DNA from 2 places in the Paenibacillus sp. GYB003 genome. Region 2 is predicted to be linked to the other one. Evidence: riboswitches for the same ligand, from Rfam matches in the RefSeq annotation. Region 2 holds a riboswitch; the other holds the start of a gene.
What was found. A riboswitch is a leader RNA that binds a small molecule or an ion and turns the genes downstream of it on or off. The one in region 2 is predicted to bind ZMP and ZTP.
Positions count from the first base shown of each region.

Region 1 (7,557 bases), on a different contig from region 2:
GGCGCCGGACGTCGACGTGACGGCGGAGACGGCGGCGGAAGAAGCGGAGGCTCCGCGCTCGCCGGGGATGAAATATGCGCATTACGCGCCGCGCGGCCGGCTTGAGATCGTCCAGGGCGACGCGGAAAAACGCGCCGCATGGGTGCGCGCTTCGCTCGCCGAAGCGAAGCGGGCGGGAGAGCGAACGGGTGTTCTGACGGTGCGGGAACGAATCGGGCTGTTCGAGGCCGACCTCGTCGTCGGCTGCGGCAGCGCCGGCAATATGCGCGAGGCGGCCCGCGACCTTTATGCGGCGCTGCGCCGTTTCGACGAAGCGGGCATTACGCATATTTTGGCGGAAGGGTACGAATCGACGGAAGGGATCGGACTCGCCGTCATGAACAGGCTGAACAAAGCGGCGGGGCATCGGATCGTCCGAGTGCGCTGACGTTCGATTGTTGAATGTTTCCGGGATTGTCCGCATATGTTGGTTAAGAACAAGCGGACATGGGGGAGATCGAATGGCAGCAGCTTCGGCTGAGACGGGGCAACTGATTACGATTGTCGTCATGGCCATCGCGCTCGGGATGGATGCTTTTTCGCTCGGAATCGGCATCGGACTGAGAGGCATTCGGCTGCTCGATATACTCAAGATCAGTTTCGTCATCGGATTGTTTCATATCCTTATGCCGCTGATCGGCATGTTTATGGGCCATTACGTCGGTACGCTGCTCGGCAACGTAGCGACGATTACGGGCGGCGCGCTGCTCGTTCTGCTCGGCGCGCATATGATTTTCAGCTCCTTGAAAGGGCCGGAAATGCGGCCGTTCGACCATCGCACGCTTTGGGGGCTTTTGTTTTTCGCCCTTAGCGTCAGCGTCGATTCGATGTCGGTCGGCGTCTCGCTCGGCATGTTTTCGACCGATTTGGCGTTTACGGTCCTGATGTTCGGAGGGGCCGGCGGCCTCATGTCCGTGGGCGGCCTGCTGCTCGGCCGCAGAGCCGGATCGTGGGTCGGCGAATACGGCGAAGCGGTCGGGGGCGTCATTTTGCTTGCGTTCGGCATTCGCTTTTTGATATAAAACCGTCGTTGAGGTACAATAGAACCATAAAGGCGGACGGCGCTGCGACTGGCATGCCGGCCGGCAATCCGACTCACATTCTCGATTTACGGGAGGTTCGGATGTACGAACGCATTTTATTCGTATGTACGGGAAACACGTGCCGCAGTCCGATGGCGGAAGGCATATTTCGCCAACTGGCGGCGCAGGAAGGGTTGAACGCGACCGCCCGGTCGGCGGGCGTCTCCGCCTGGGACGGTTCGCCGATTTCGAAGCATTCGGCGGACATTTTGCAGGCGAAGGGCATTACCGACAAGCGGACGTCCAGCTCGGTCACGAAAGAGACGGTCGAGTGGGCCGACCTGATTTTGACGATGACGATGGGACATAAAGAACTGCTGATCCGGCGATTCCCGGACGCTATCGATACGATCTATACGCTTAAAGAGTTCGCCGAGGACGATCCGGCCATCGCCGATATGATCGCGCTGCGGCATAAGCTCCATTCGGAGCTGCAAATCAAGCGGGCGCTCGGCGAGCCGATCACCGAGGCGGAGCAGGAGCGGGCGCGGCAAGCGGACGCCGCTCTTCCGGGCTTCGACATCGCCGATCCGTTCGGAGGCGACCGCCGATCGTACGAAAAAAGCGCCGACGAGATCGAAACGTACGTGCGCAAGCTGATCCGCAAGCTTAGAACGCCGCCGGCCGAGTAGGCGGAGAATGCGCGGGCCCGGTTTGCGGGTATCGTCTTTACAGCGCAAATCGAATGCGTTATGATGAGATTATCAATAACGACTCGATGTAACTGGCGACAAGTGGGCGTAACCACAATGGAGCATCGAGGCATACGGCCGGTCGCCTGGGCAAAGAGCAGCAGCGTTTTTCGAATCGAAAGACGCGCGCCATGCTCTTTTTTCGTTTCAAGGCGGGTATACTAAGCTCATTCGGAAGCGGAGGGGAACTCTATGAAAATCGCCATCGGGGCGGACCATGCAGGCTTTCGGCTGAAGGACGACATCGCGGAGGCGCTGCGCGCCGCGGGACACGAGGTGGAGGATTTCGGCTGCAATTGCGCCGATTCCATCGATTACCCCGACTATGCGATTCCGGTATGCGAGAAGGTGGCGTCCGGCGAAGCGGATCGGGGCATTCTCATATGCGGCACCGGGATCGGCATGTCGATCGCCGCGAACAAAATACCGGGCATCCGCTGCGCGCTCGTGCACGACTTATTTTCGGCGAAGGCGACGCGCGAGCATAACGACACGAACGTGCTGGCCATGGGCGAACGCGTCATCGGCCCCGGGCTCGCGCTGGAAATCGCCAAAGTATGGATCGAGACGGAATTTTCGCAAGGGCCGCGGCACCAAAACCGGATCGACAAAATCAAGCGGCTGGAAGACAAATACGCCATTCATCCTTGATGAAGAGGTTGCGAACGTAACGGCGATCGCGAAAGGAGCGGTCCGGCATGGACAACGATACGTTAGGCCGCGGCGGCGGCGGCCGCGATACGGGCGGCCTCGAAGGCGGCAATGCCCTTAACGAAGCGTACGCCATACCCGAACCGGATACGCCCGACCTGGACCGGATCGGCGCCGACGTGCGGAAGGTGCTGCGCGAGCTGGTCGATATCGGCAAAGTGGCGCCCGGCCACATTATCGTCATCGGGACAAGCACCAGCGAGGTAATCGGCCGGCATATCGGCACGGCGGGAACGGAACAGGTGGCCGCGCGCATTTTTCAGGCGGTGAACGACGTTCGCGAACAGGTCGGATTTTTTCCGGCGTTTCAATGCTGCGAGCATTTAAATCGGGCGCTTGTCGTCGAACGGGAGCTGCTCGGCCGCTATCCGCTGTTGGAGGAAGTATCCGTCGTCCCGGTCCGCAAAGCGGGCGGTTCGATGGCCGCTTACGCCTACCGGCATTTGCCGGACGCTTGCGTCGTCGAATCGATCGCCGCCCACGCCGGACTCGATATCGGGGACACGCTGATCGGCATGCACTTGCGGCGGGTCGCCGTGCCGGCCAGGCCGTCGGTGCGAACGATCGGCCGGGCGCACGTCAATATGGCGTATACGCGCCCGAAGCTGATCGGCGGCGCCAGGGCCGTTTACGCGAAGGAAGCGGCCGAAGCGGAGGGCTCTTGCGATTGAACGGCAAAGCCGGGGCAAGGGGAACGTGTATTTGCCCCCTTCGGCGATGCGAGGGAAATGCAGTTTGCGAAATGATAAAACGAGCGGGAGGAACCGAATCTTATGGAACATTTGCGTAAATCCGATCCGAAATTGGTGGAGGCTCTCGGCTTGGAGCTGAACCGCCAACGCGACAAAATCGAGCTGATCGCGTCCGAAAACTTCGTCAGCCAAGCGGTGCTGGAAGCGATGGGCACCGTCCTAACGAATAAATACGCCGAAGGGTATCCGGGCAAACGGTATTACGGCGGCTGCGAATACGTCGACATCGTCGAGGATATCGCCCGCGACCGGGCGAAGCAGCTGTTCGGCGCCGAGCACGTGAACGTGCAGCCGCACTCCGGCGCGCAGGCGAACCTGGCGGTCTATCTCGCCGCTCTGAAGCCGGGCGATACGGTGCTCGGCATGAACCTGGCGCACGGCGGACATTTGACGCACGGCAGCCCGGTCAACGCTTCCGGCATTTTGTACAACTTCGTCGCTTACGGGGTCAGCGAAACCGATTCGCGCATCGATTACGACGAAGTGCGCAAAGCGGCGTTCAAGCATCGTCCGCGGATGATCGTGGCCGGAGCCAGCGCCTATCCGCGCTTGATCGACTTCGAAGCGCTTGCCGCGATCGCGAACGACGTAGGCGCCTTGTTCATGGTCGATATGGCGCATATCGCCGGATTGGTGGCGGCCGGACTGCATCCGAATCCGGTGCCTCACGCCCACTTCGTAACGACGACGACGCACAAGACGCTGCGCGGTCCGCGCGGCGGCATGATTTTGACCCGCAAATCTTGGGCGGCGGCGATCGACAAAGCGGTATTCCCGGGCACGCAAGGCGGTCCGCTCATGCATATTATCGCGGCCAAAGCGGTTTCGTTCGGAGAAGCGCTGCAGCCGGAATTCAAGACGTACGCGCAAAAAGTAGTAAATAATGCGAAGGCGCTCGCCGAAGGTTTGCTCGCCGAAGGGCTCGATCTTGTTTCCGGCGGCACGGATAACCATTTGATGCTGGTCGATCTGCGCAGCATCAACCTGACCGGCAAAGACGCCGAGCATTTGCTGGACGAGGTCGGCATCACGTGCAACAAGAACGCCATCCCGTTCGATCCGAACAAGCCGATGCTTACGAGCGGCATCCGTCTGGGAACGCCTGCGGCGACGTCCCGCGGCATGGACGAGGCGGCGATGAAGACGATCGCCAAAATTATCGCGCTCACGCTCAAAAATCCGACCAGCGAGTCGGCTCACAACGAAGCGCGCGACCTGGTGAAGCAGCTGACCGCGCAATTCCCGCTTTATCCGGGGCTCGTTTATTGATTCGATCCGCGCGCTCGGAGCCGGTTGTCCTCCCTTCGGAGGGCGGCCGGCTTTTTGCTTTTTTTTGCTTGAAAAACATTCGTGCAACGCGATTCGGACAATGATATAATAGACGGGGTTCGCCTTCCGAAGGCGTTATCCGCATGCAAGGAGCTTTCGCCGGTACGTAACCCGGCGGACGTTACCTGGGAGGAACGTGTATGAGCAAGGTTTTCGTGTGCGATCATCCGCTGATCCAACACAAGCTGACTTACATTCGGGATAAAAACACGACGACGAAAGACTTTCGGGAACTGGTCGACGAAGTGGCCACGTTGATGGCATACGAAATTACGCGCGATATTCCGCTGGAAAGCGTCGAAGTCGAGACGCCCGTCCAGCGGGCGGAAAGCAAAATCATTTCCGGGCGCATGCTCGGCCTCATTCCGATTTTGCGCGCCGGACTCGGCATGGTGGACGGCATCCTGAAGCTGCTGCCCGCCGCGAAAGTCGGACATGTCGGGCTGTACCGGGATCCGGAAACGCTGCAGCCGGTCGAATATTACGTGAAGCTGCCGACCGACGTACAGGAACGCGAGCTGATCGTCATCGATCCGATGCTCGCTACCGGCGGATCGGCCAACGCCGCGATCGATGTGCTCAAGAAGCGGGATTGCACGCAAATCAAGCTGATGTGCCTGATCGCCGCGCCCGAAGGGGTGCGCGCCGTGCAGGAGGCGCATCCGGACGTCGATATTTACGTGGCGGCGATCGACGAATATTTGAACGATCACGGCTATATCGTCCCCGGGCTGGGCGACGCGGGCGACCGGCTGTTCGGCACGAAATGACGAAGATCAACGTTCGAGAAGGAGACTGACCGATGAGTCGTATTCGGGTAATGACCATTTTCGGCACGAGACCGGAAGCGATCAAGATGGCGCCGCTCGTACTGGAGCTGAACAAGCGCGGGGAGCAGATCGAATCGCTCGTATGCGTGACCGCGCAGCATCGGGAAATGCTCGATTCGGTGCTGCACATTTTCGGGATCAAGCCCGACTATGATCTGAACGTCATGAAGCAAAGGCAGACGCTGAACGAAATTTCGATTCGCGTGCTGCAAGGACTCGAGCCGGTTCTGAAGGAAGCGAAGCCGGATATCGTGCTCGTTCACGGGGATACGATCACGACGTTCCTGGCCAGCTTCGCGGCGTTCATGCAAAAAATCGCCGTCGGCCACGTCGAAGCGGGGCTGCGCACGTGGAACAAACTGTCGCCGTATCCGGAGGAGATGAACCGGCAGCTGACCGGCGTGCTGGCCGACATGCATTTCGCTCCGACCGATTGGTCGGCGGGCAATTTGCGTCGGGAAAACAAGCCGGACGACTCCATCTATGTAACCGGCAATACGATTACCGACGTCATGCAGCATCTCGTCAAGGACGACTACACCCATCCGATGCTGGACTGGGCGAAGGGCCGCCGTCTCGTGCTGATGACGGCGCACCGTTCCGAATCGATCGGGGAGCCGCACCGCCGCATCTTCCGGGCCGTCAAGCGAATCGCCGACGAGTTCGACGATATCGCCGTCGTGTACCCGGTCCATTTGAATCCGGCCGTACAGGAGCCCGCGCGCGAAATATTGGGCGGGCACGAACGGATCCGCCTGATCGATCCGCTGGACGTGACCGATCTGTACAACTTTTACCCGCATACGCACTTGATTTTGACCGATTCCGGAGGCATTCAGGAGGAAGCGCCTTCGTTCGGCGTGCCGGCGCTCGTGCTGCGCGATACGACCGAGCGGCCGGAAGGCGTCGAGTCGGGCGTGCTCGAGCTGGTCGGCACCGACGAACAGCTGATCTACGAGCGTGCCCGAACGCTGCTGACGGACAAGGCCGCTTACGAGAAGATGAGCAAGGCGGCCAATCCGTACGGCGACGGCCGTTCGTCGGAGCGGATCGTCGACGCCATTTTGCACCGCTTCGGCCTTCTCGACAACCCGCCGGAGCCGTTTCGCGCCTAATGTCGAAACCGGTTTGCAAAACCAGACAGCGTCACTGTACGGTGTCTGGTTTGAAAAAACCGGGAGCCCTTGAAGCACAAGGCCTCTCGCGATTGTGTTCACACAATGTTTGATATTATATGAATTGACAAACAAGACGCTGCTTCGTTACAATTATTGAGGATTAACAGGAGATCATGTATGCAGAAACGCAATTCCGAGAATAATCCTTGGAGAGCGGCAGGCTTGGCCGGCGCCGCAGCGGTTGACTTGGCCGTCTGTATCATGCTTGGTTATTTCGGCGGCAAATGGGTTAGCGCCCGGATGGACAACCAGTCGATCTACATCGCGATCGGGGCTCTCGCCGGATTGTTTGTCGGGATTTTCAGCGTGGTCATGTTGATTCGATATTATGTAAAGGATTCCAAATGAACGATCTCTCAAGCATTCTGAGAACGATAACGAAAATGTCCGTAGTTTTGTTTGCGGTCGGATTGGTGCTGCTCGGGATTTGGCCGTCGTACCGTTCCTATACGGCCGGCCTGCTGCTTGGCATGCTGGTCAGCTATGTGAATGTGTCGTACTTGGGCTTAAAAACTCGGCAAATGTCCGATCTTGTCGTACAGGGTGTGAGAAAGCGATTTAACCCCGGTTTTCTGACCAGGGCATCGCTGGCCGTATTGGCGGTCATGTTCGCGTTCAAATCCGACCAAGTCGAACTGGTTACCACGATTATCGGCTTGTTTTACGGACACGCGGCTTTGTTCGCCGCGGCGGCGGCGGGTTTTTTCAAGAAGTCTTCCTAGCTGGAAAAACTACCGGAAAGGGGTGAAAACATTCGATGCATGATTTTCCCGTGTTAGAGATTGGACCGCTGAATATCGACATATCGACATTTCTGGCGATTATCGTGACGTTTGTGATCGTCTTCGTAATGGCGCGTTTGGCCGTCCGGAACTTGTCGGTTGACAACCCTTCCAAGATGCAAAACTTTATGGAATGGGTCATCGAGTTCGTACACAATTTGA
Region 1 is NZ_JARBDC010000055.1:3,351-10,907, forward strand. It holds gene PV407_RS18285 (L-threonylcarbamoyladenylate synthase) at 1-427, shown strand, start outside; gene PV407_RS18290 (manganese efflux pump MntP) at 501-1,061, shown strand; gene PV407_RS18295 (low molecular weight protein arginine phosphatase) at 1,163-1,753, shown strand; ZMP/ZTP riboswitch at 1,832-1,912, shown strand; gene rpiB (ribose 5-phosphate isomerase B) at 2,006-2,464, shown strand; gene PV407_RS18305 (TIGR01440 family protein) at 2,512-3,195, shown strand; gene glyA (serine hydroxymethyltransferase) at 3,298-4,545, shown strand; gene upp (uracil phosphoribosyltransferase) at 4,746-5,375, shown strand; gene wecB (non-hydrolyzing UDP-N-acetylglucosamine 2-epimerase) at 5,408-6,550, shown strand; gene PV407_RS18325 (AtpZ/AtpI family protein) at 6,731-6,961, shown strand; gene PV407_RS18330 (ATP synthase subunit I) at 6,997-7,335, shown strand; gene atpB (F0F1 ATP synthase subunit A) at 7,371-7,557, shown strand, end outside.
Region 1: linked by a shared signal. The riboswitch ahead of rpiB (ribose 5-phosphate isomerase B) and the one ahead of PV407_RS03435 (phosphoribosylaminoimidazolesuccinocarboxamide synthase) in region 2 are both predicted to bind ZMP and ZTP.

Region 2 (7,557 bases):
CCGATCCGGGAATTCATCTGTCTCATGGATTCGGAAGCGTAATATTGAAAAATAACTTGGTATTGAGTTCGGATTCCCGCCATTCCCGTAAAGCTGCTTATTCTTGTTGTACAGGCTGTATCTAACGATTAATCTCAAGGTGTAGCTCACCGCGCAGAAGCCCATGACAAAAGTTGTGGGAGGCATATGTACAATTGACTCGGTATGCCTAAAATGGCTTGTGTCGGATGTGGAGCCAAAGTTCCACGACCGGAGTTTAAAGAAGAAATAACTGCCTATTATAGAAGTTTATCAACGAATGAATCTAATCTCTAATCTTTAACAAGCAATAACAAGAAAGGGGCAGATTAATTAATTTCTGGCCCTTTTCAGAATTTAACATAAATGTTACAGTTAACAAGAACAAACATTCCCATTTAGAGGTGAAAAGGATGGGGGATAGACCGTATCGTTGCTTCAGCAGCAGCAATTTGCGTGATGAAAACTTAAATTATGAATGAAAGAAGGTATAGAAAATGATACGAGAAATTAAAGAGCAATTCACTGATGAGATCCTTACCGAAGCAATTAAGCGATATGACATTAGTAATGACACCGTTCGTTTATTGGGCGGTTATGAAAGCTTTGTTTATGAATACCAGAAAAACAATGCATTTTTCATATTAAAAATCTCACATACAATTAGAAGATCAAGAAATAATATACGGGGTGAAATTGAATTTTTAAATTTTTTGTCGAATAAAGGGCTGGCAGTTTCAAATGCTGTTCCATCGGCCAGGGGGAATATGGTTGAAGAAATTGCTGCAGAAAATGGTTCGTTCCTAGCCATTTCATACGAAATGTCTCTTGGAAAAGAAGTGTCGGATGAAGATTGGAATGAATCGCTTTACGAAAAATGGGGCGAATTTCTGGGGAAAATCCATCATGCCACAAAGGGTTATGAATGGAGTAATCCGGCGTTTAAACGACAAGCCTGGGACCAAGAAGTTCAATTAAAGGCGGAGAAATACCTGCGACCTGATGATGTAATGATTTCAATTGTAAAAGAAAGATTAACAAAACTTACTTCTCTGCCCAAGTCCAAAGATACATACGGTTTGACTCATACTGATTTTCATCAAAGTAATTTTTATCTGCATAACGGAGACATTTATTTGTTCGATTTTGATGATTGCGGTTATACCTATTTCATAAACGATATTGGGATTACATTGTATTATGCTCTTTCTTATCCGTTTAAGAAATTTGAAAATAAGACGGAATATTATAAATTGTTTTTCCGCCATTTTATGAAAGGATATCTGAAGGAAAATACAATCCAAGAAGAAGAAATAGTATATTTACAAGATTCTATTAAACTTCGTCATGCATTGCTATATATTTATTTTCATCAAGCAAACGATGTGTCAAATTTGGATGAAAAATCGATGAACTGGTTAAAAGAGCTTCAACGAGTAGCCGCTTCTGATAACCCTATGCTGCCGATTGATTTTGTTCAAGAATTTAAAAACATTTATAATAGTATTCATTAACTGGGAACAAGTAGGGGCTGACTCAACACAGCCGGCTCATAGGGGCCGGCTGTATGTTTTTTTAACTTATATTTTTTCCGATAAAAAAAGGTTTATTTAGTGTGTGACACTAAATTAAGATCTAGTGGTGCCAAGGGATAATCAGGTAGAGAAAACAAATTAGCCAAGACGAAGTTCCGCTACGTTTGATCATGCCGGACTGGGTAAGCAGAAGAGAGAAGTCGAAACGATCCCGAAAGTTTTGTATTTTTTTGGAATTCCAGTTCAAATCTATGAATGTTCATGGGTTTTCCAATATTTTGGTATGGACTGCTTAGGTCATGATTTTTCCCTAAACTTAAATTAAACTGGAGGAATAGTTATGAGTTTACAGCAAAGATTTAATAGAGGCGAGGTTATAGAGTTTGGAAAGCCAACATTAGTGCTTGCCTCTGCATCGTCTAGGCGCACAAAGCAACTGGCAAAATTTGGACTTGACTTTGTGCAAATTGTAAGCACATTTGACGATAGCTCTGTTAACTACAACTTTCCTCACACTGGTGTCAGTATTGACCAAGCAAAAAGTTACTCCGCAACAATGGCGCTCGAAAAATTAAAACCATTTATAGAAAAAATCAAAAACGGTGCAGTGGTGGCTGCAGATACTATCATTTTTTGCAGTGGCAGAATAATCGAAAAGCCTATCACAAAAGAGCGCTGCCGCGAGCAGCATGAGTTTATCAGCGGCAAAACAGTCAGCAGATGCAATGCTTTGGCAGTTTATTATGACGGGCGAACGCTTAGCGAGGTTACGATTGGCGATGTGCTAATCGCGCCTTTGCCAAAACAAGTGATTGAAGAAATTGCAAACGAAAGCGAAACCCTAAACTGTGCAGGCTACAATCGCGGTGGCGCAATTGCACCATATGTGCTAACCGATGCACCGCGCACTGGCGGCATTGAAGTGCCAGTGGTTTTAGATTTGTTAAGCAAGCTTGGTTTCGCTCAAGAGCAAGCCAGCCAGCAAAGCTAAGAGACATGGCCGTATTGGTGAAGCTCAGAATCGTCCGAGGTTGGTGAAGGAAAAACCACACACATATCAAAAAGAAAAATCGATAAAATCATGGATCTTCTCGTACTGCAGCGCGCCGGGCAATCCCTTTGCGCCAACTTTGGCGCCGCGGTCGAACAGTTGCTGTTCAAATGGATGTCATTAATGGTCGGGGCATTTACGGTAACCTCCCGACAGCGGGCGGTTTTTCGCTACTCCCATTCTTTAGAACGGCCCGCGATGTTATAATGGGGCTAACGTTTTGGAACCGGAACAGGAAGAACATGCGGGGAGGGATACGATGGAGAAGCCAAGCGAGAGAGCCCCCCTATACCTCTAACGCATAAGAAACGGCCTGCTCTCTCGTCATTCCTCTTCCAATCGCAATGGCCTCGTTAAACGGCTCATCGCCGCATTCTAGTCTGCAGGTTCGTTTCGCCTGTTCGTAAATCAATTGAAACTGGGGCTGAGCCGCGGAGCCAAGCTTCGCTCGTAATTTCTCAGAGACTCCGATAAGCGTAGCGGCCGCCCGGTATTCTTCCAGCCCGCACAACGAGCTTACTAGTCCCTCGACTCCTCGATCAAAGGAACCACGTTCCTGAGTGATCATCATCAACACAAGACAGATTTGAAATGTCCTTTCAGCGCAAAACCGCTGGGGTTGTGATGGCTTACAATATTGATGCTGCAGGAACCGTAATGAGTTCACTCTTTGATTTATTAAAGTGACGGGCAGTTTAGTTCCCATATGCACATTTTAATTTCTGGTAAAAACAGTATTGAAAATGTTGGAATCGTCTGATAATATTGGATTGTATTAAAATATGTGTGACTGGCGTAACGTAGGTAACTACGGGGGAGCGCATATTTCATAAGCCGTACGCCTGGGCAAAGTATTTGATCTTAGATCAGATGCTTTTTTTATTTCAATTATTGAAGGGTCAGGTGGACTTACATGATATCCAAAGAAACTATTCAAAAAAACCTAATGAACTGTCTCGATGACACCTCATTTCTGAATGTACCTGGGTTCAGAAGAGGTAAAGTTCGCGACACATATGATCTGGGTGATTCTCTAATCCTTATCACCACAGACCGCCAAAGCGCATTTGACAGGGTCCTTGCCAACATTCCGTTTAAAGGCCAAGTATTAAACCAGATTAGCGCTTTTTGGTTTGAAAATACCTCGGATATAGTAAGTAACCACGTTATAAAAATCCCGGACCCGAATGTTACTATAGGAAAAAAATGCAAGGTAATTCCTGTCGAATTTGTAATGCGAGCCTATCTTACGGGCTCGACTGATACCTCGGCTTGGGTCCAATACTCACAAGGTATCCGAGACATATGTGGCAACATCCTACCTGATGGAATGAAGAAAAACCAGAAGTTCGAGAAACCGATCCTGACTCCGACAACGAAATCAGCAGCACATGACGAATCGATTTCGGCTGCTCAAATCGTCCACGAAGGCCTAATCGACAAAGAGACCTGGGGGTATTTGCAAAAAATCGTGTTCTCGCTCTTTGCCAGGGGCACAGAGATCGCAGCTAGGAACGGATTAATCCTTGTAGATACCAAATATGAATTCGGTATTGATGACAAAGGAGAGATTCTTCTCATCGACGAGATACATACACCCGATTCTTCCCGCTACTGGATTAAAGAGACATTCGAATCGAGGTTAGCCGAGGGCAAAGAACCGGAGAATATCGACAAAGAATTCTTGCGACTTTGGTTCAGAGAGCATTGCGACCCTTATAAAGATAAAATCCTCCCATCCGCACCTGATGACCTTGTCATTGAACTGTCGCATCGCTATATCCGCCTCTTCGAAATGATCACCGGCAAGGAATTTGCCGTCGATTGCACGCATTCTGTAAAGGAGCGGCTTAAAAAGAATTTAAATGCTTATCTTATCTAAGCGACATTAACCAGACGGGGCGTAATTCGAAATTTCGGTGCGCCACTCGCAGACAGTTTGAATACGTTTATGGAAGCCGTAGCTGACAAAGGAGAACGAAGCAATGAAAAAGTACATACTCTTCGATCATGATGGTGTTCTGGTTGATACTGAATTCTGGTATTACAAAGCGGGAGAACGCGCTCTAGCTGACATTGGATTTACCTTGGATAAAGATCAATACCTCCGCGACATGACTCAGTCGTTGGGTACTTGGGCCCAAGCTAAGGCAGCAGGTATTGATGAACAGACCATCAACAAGCAGCGCGAGGTCCGCAACGCCTATTATCAGGAATATCTAAGAACAGAAGCCATAGAGATTGAAGGCGTAGTTGAAACTCTAGCCGAACTGTCAAAGTACGTCCGCATGGCCATCGTGACGACTGCAAAACGTGTGGATTTCGAGCTTATTCATGAAAAGCGTCAGATTAGACGATTCATGGAATTCGTCCTTGTTTGAGAAGACTACGAGCGCACCAAGCCACACCCAGAACCATACTTGACCGGCCTAAAGCGCTTCGGAGCAACCAAAGAAGAGGCCCTGGTTGTAGAGGACTCAAACAGGGGGTTGAACTCAGCCGTGGCAGCTGGTATTGACTGTGCTATTGTATTGTCCATAACGACTTCACAAAAACACATGACTTCTCACAGGCTAGCTATCGAATCAAGACACTGATTAACCTGAGAGAGTAGTCCCGTACTCGACTGGATTAAGATAGTTAAATCAAATCACCAAGGGAGCAGGTCGACAGCCGGTGGGGGCATGATTGATTCACCATGGCATGATTGATTCACCATGAGGGTAATTTTGTGTCCATTGGACAAGATGCAGCAGGAAGTTATGTGTTAGGGAATTAATATCGATTTTGTGACTTATGTACAAAATACGGGTTTTGTGAAATTGTATGGGCCAAAATCTCAAGTCTGCTAAAGATATAGATTTTAGTTCGTCGTTTTGGTATCTTTCCTGCAATGAATGAGCTTTCTCCATCACATAACTGTTTCCACAAAAATTTTGCTCGGAATCAAGTTAATTGGCTAGTTTTATACTCGGATGCACCGTACGTAATGGCGCCCTTGGCATATTGAAAATCGTCGTATCCGCTCAAGACGATGATTTTCGCGCCGATGCCGCTCATTCGGACCAAGTATTCGTCGTCCACAATCAATATTCTCATATTGCCCATGTATGCACCAATCCTCTCCGCAGCGAAATCGGCATTTTTTTCCTATTCAGACAATTACGACAGGGTTCGAGAAAGTCCTGCTTGAAGCTTGCGGTTAGCGCCTAACGCTTGTGCGCGCAATAATGCCGGCCCGTTTTCATTTCAAAAGTAAAAAGAGAGCCCAGCGCGCGAGAGCTCTCTTCGATTTAATCAGTTACGGTTTTTGTTCGACGGTTAAACGCTTTCCTTCATGATAGGTATCCCATAATGGGCCGATGTAGTTTTCTAATGTTTTTACGACGTCAGCTCTTCTGCTCGCTTCGACATTTACGGTATCGTTTAGTATGTCATTTCGAATTCGAATGAGCACGAATAAAGGAGGCAAAGCAGCTTCACGGAAAGCCTTAATCATGTTTTCTTCTTGCGGAGTAATATCCATCACGTATCTTTTTCCTTTCTGCTCGGATATACTCTCATTATAAACCTTGACATCAGTGTCAAGGTCAAGCGAATTAACAAACGGAGCTGCATACTTCCCTGCTTCATTTCGATTTTTCGATTGCCTCGGCAATCGCTTTATCCGCCTTTTCTTTATACTCCCGCACGAGCGTATTGATATCTTTGTTCGTTTTCCGAAGCTCTTCGGCCGCGGCATCCGTCAAGCCTCTCACGATCGTTTGATCGTATTTCGTCGGGGTATGAATTTTTCTCGGTTTCGCTTTAAAGAACGCTTCGATATGTTTCCCTTTCAAACTTTCCAATTCGGCTCCGAACACTTTCTCGAATTCGGCGCCTTCCAGCGTCGAAAATCTGCCGGATTTGGCAATTGCGGTCTGTACTTCGTCGGACAGCATGTACGTCATCACTCTCAATGCGTCGTCCTTCTTATCGCTCAGGTTGGACAGCATCATCGCATGCACGTTGGCCTCCCTGCCCGTACCCAGCGCCTCGGGGAAGTTCGGTAGGGCAGCCATGTCCCAGTTTAATGTGAGCGCGCCTTTCTTGAATTCGGTTTCGAACCTGCCGGTAAAGTTATCGGCCCAAAGCGGCAGCATCGCAATCGTTTGATCCGTAATGAAAGCTTCCCTGCCGATCTGCTTGAGATCGTTGAATCCCGGCATTCGATAAAATTCATTGATCAGCTTATACACTTTGATCCATTCCGGGGAGTCGATCACGGACTTGTTCGTTTTCGGATCGACGAACGGAAGCGACAGCTGCGTAGCGATCAAGGACGCTCCGGTCGAATCGAATCCGGCATACTGCACGCCGCCTTCGTTTCTCGTAAGCTTCCGGGCCAAAGCAATGACTTCATCCCATGTCATCAAATCTTTCGGATATTCCACGCCGAATTTGTTGAAAAGATCTTTGTTGTACAGCAAGGCCGCCACGTTTATCGAGAACGGAAGAGCGACCAGCTCTCCGCGATCGCCGTATTCGCGGAAAGATTCCATAATAACCGGCTGCACTTTTTTCAATTCGGCGCCATCTTTCTTGATCATTTCGTCCAAAGGTTGTACGACCTTTAAATCTTTAAACGCCTGGAACATGTTGTTGCTCGTAAAAATGATGTCCGGGAACGTTCCCGCGGCAAGCAAATCTTCCGGGTTCATCCCTTTGCCGGATACGACCATCTCCAAAGTAAGGTGCGGGTATTTCTTTTTGACGGGCTCTACAAAAAACTTTTGGAATTCCTCGTCCGTCAAATTAACTCCGTATCGGTAAACGGTTATTGTTTTCGGTTCCGTGTTGATCTTCGGTTCGGGCGTCGTACCGGTTTCGTTTGTTTGCGCGCAGCCCATCAAGGAGGCGGAAAACAGCATAATCGTTAACGCTTTTGATGAAAACCTTTTCATAATTGCATAA
Region 2 is NZ_JARBDC010000003.1:196,776-204,332, forward strand. It holds gene PV407_RS03425 (phosphotransferase enzyme family protein) at 516-1,532, shown strand; gene PV407_RS03430 (Maf family protein) at 1,894-2,544, shown strand; ZMP/ZTP riboswitch at 3,381-3,459, shown strand; gene PV407_RS03435 (phosphoribosylaminoimidazolesuccinocarboxamide synthase) at 3,518-4,486, shown strand; partial or broken gene PV407_RS03440 (HAD family hydrolase) at 4,590-5,201, shown strand; gene PV407_RS03445 (hypothetical protein) at 5,551-5,712, opposite strand; gene PV407_RS03450 (hypothetical protein) at 5,906-6,262, opposite strand; gene PV407_RS03455 (ABC transporter substrate-binding protein) at 6,234-7,547, opposite strand.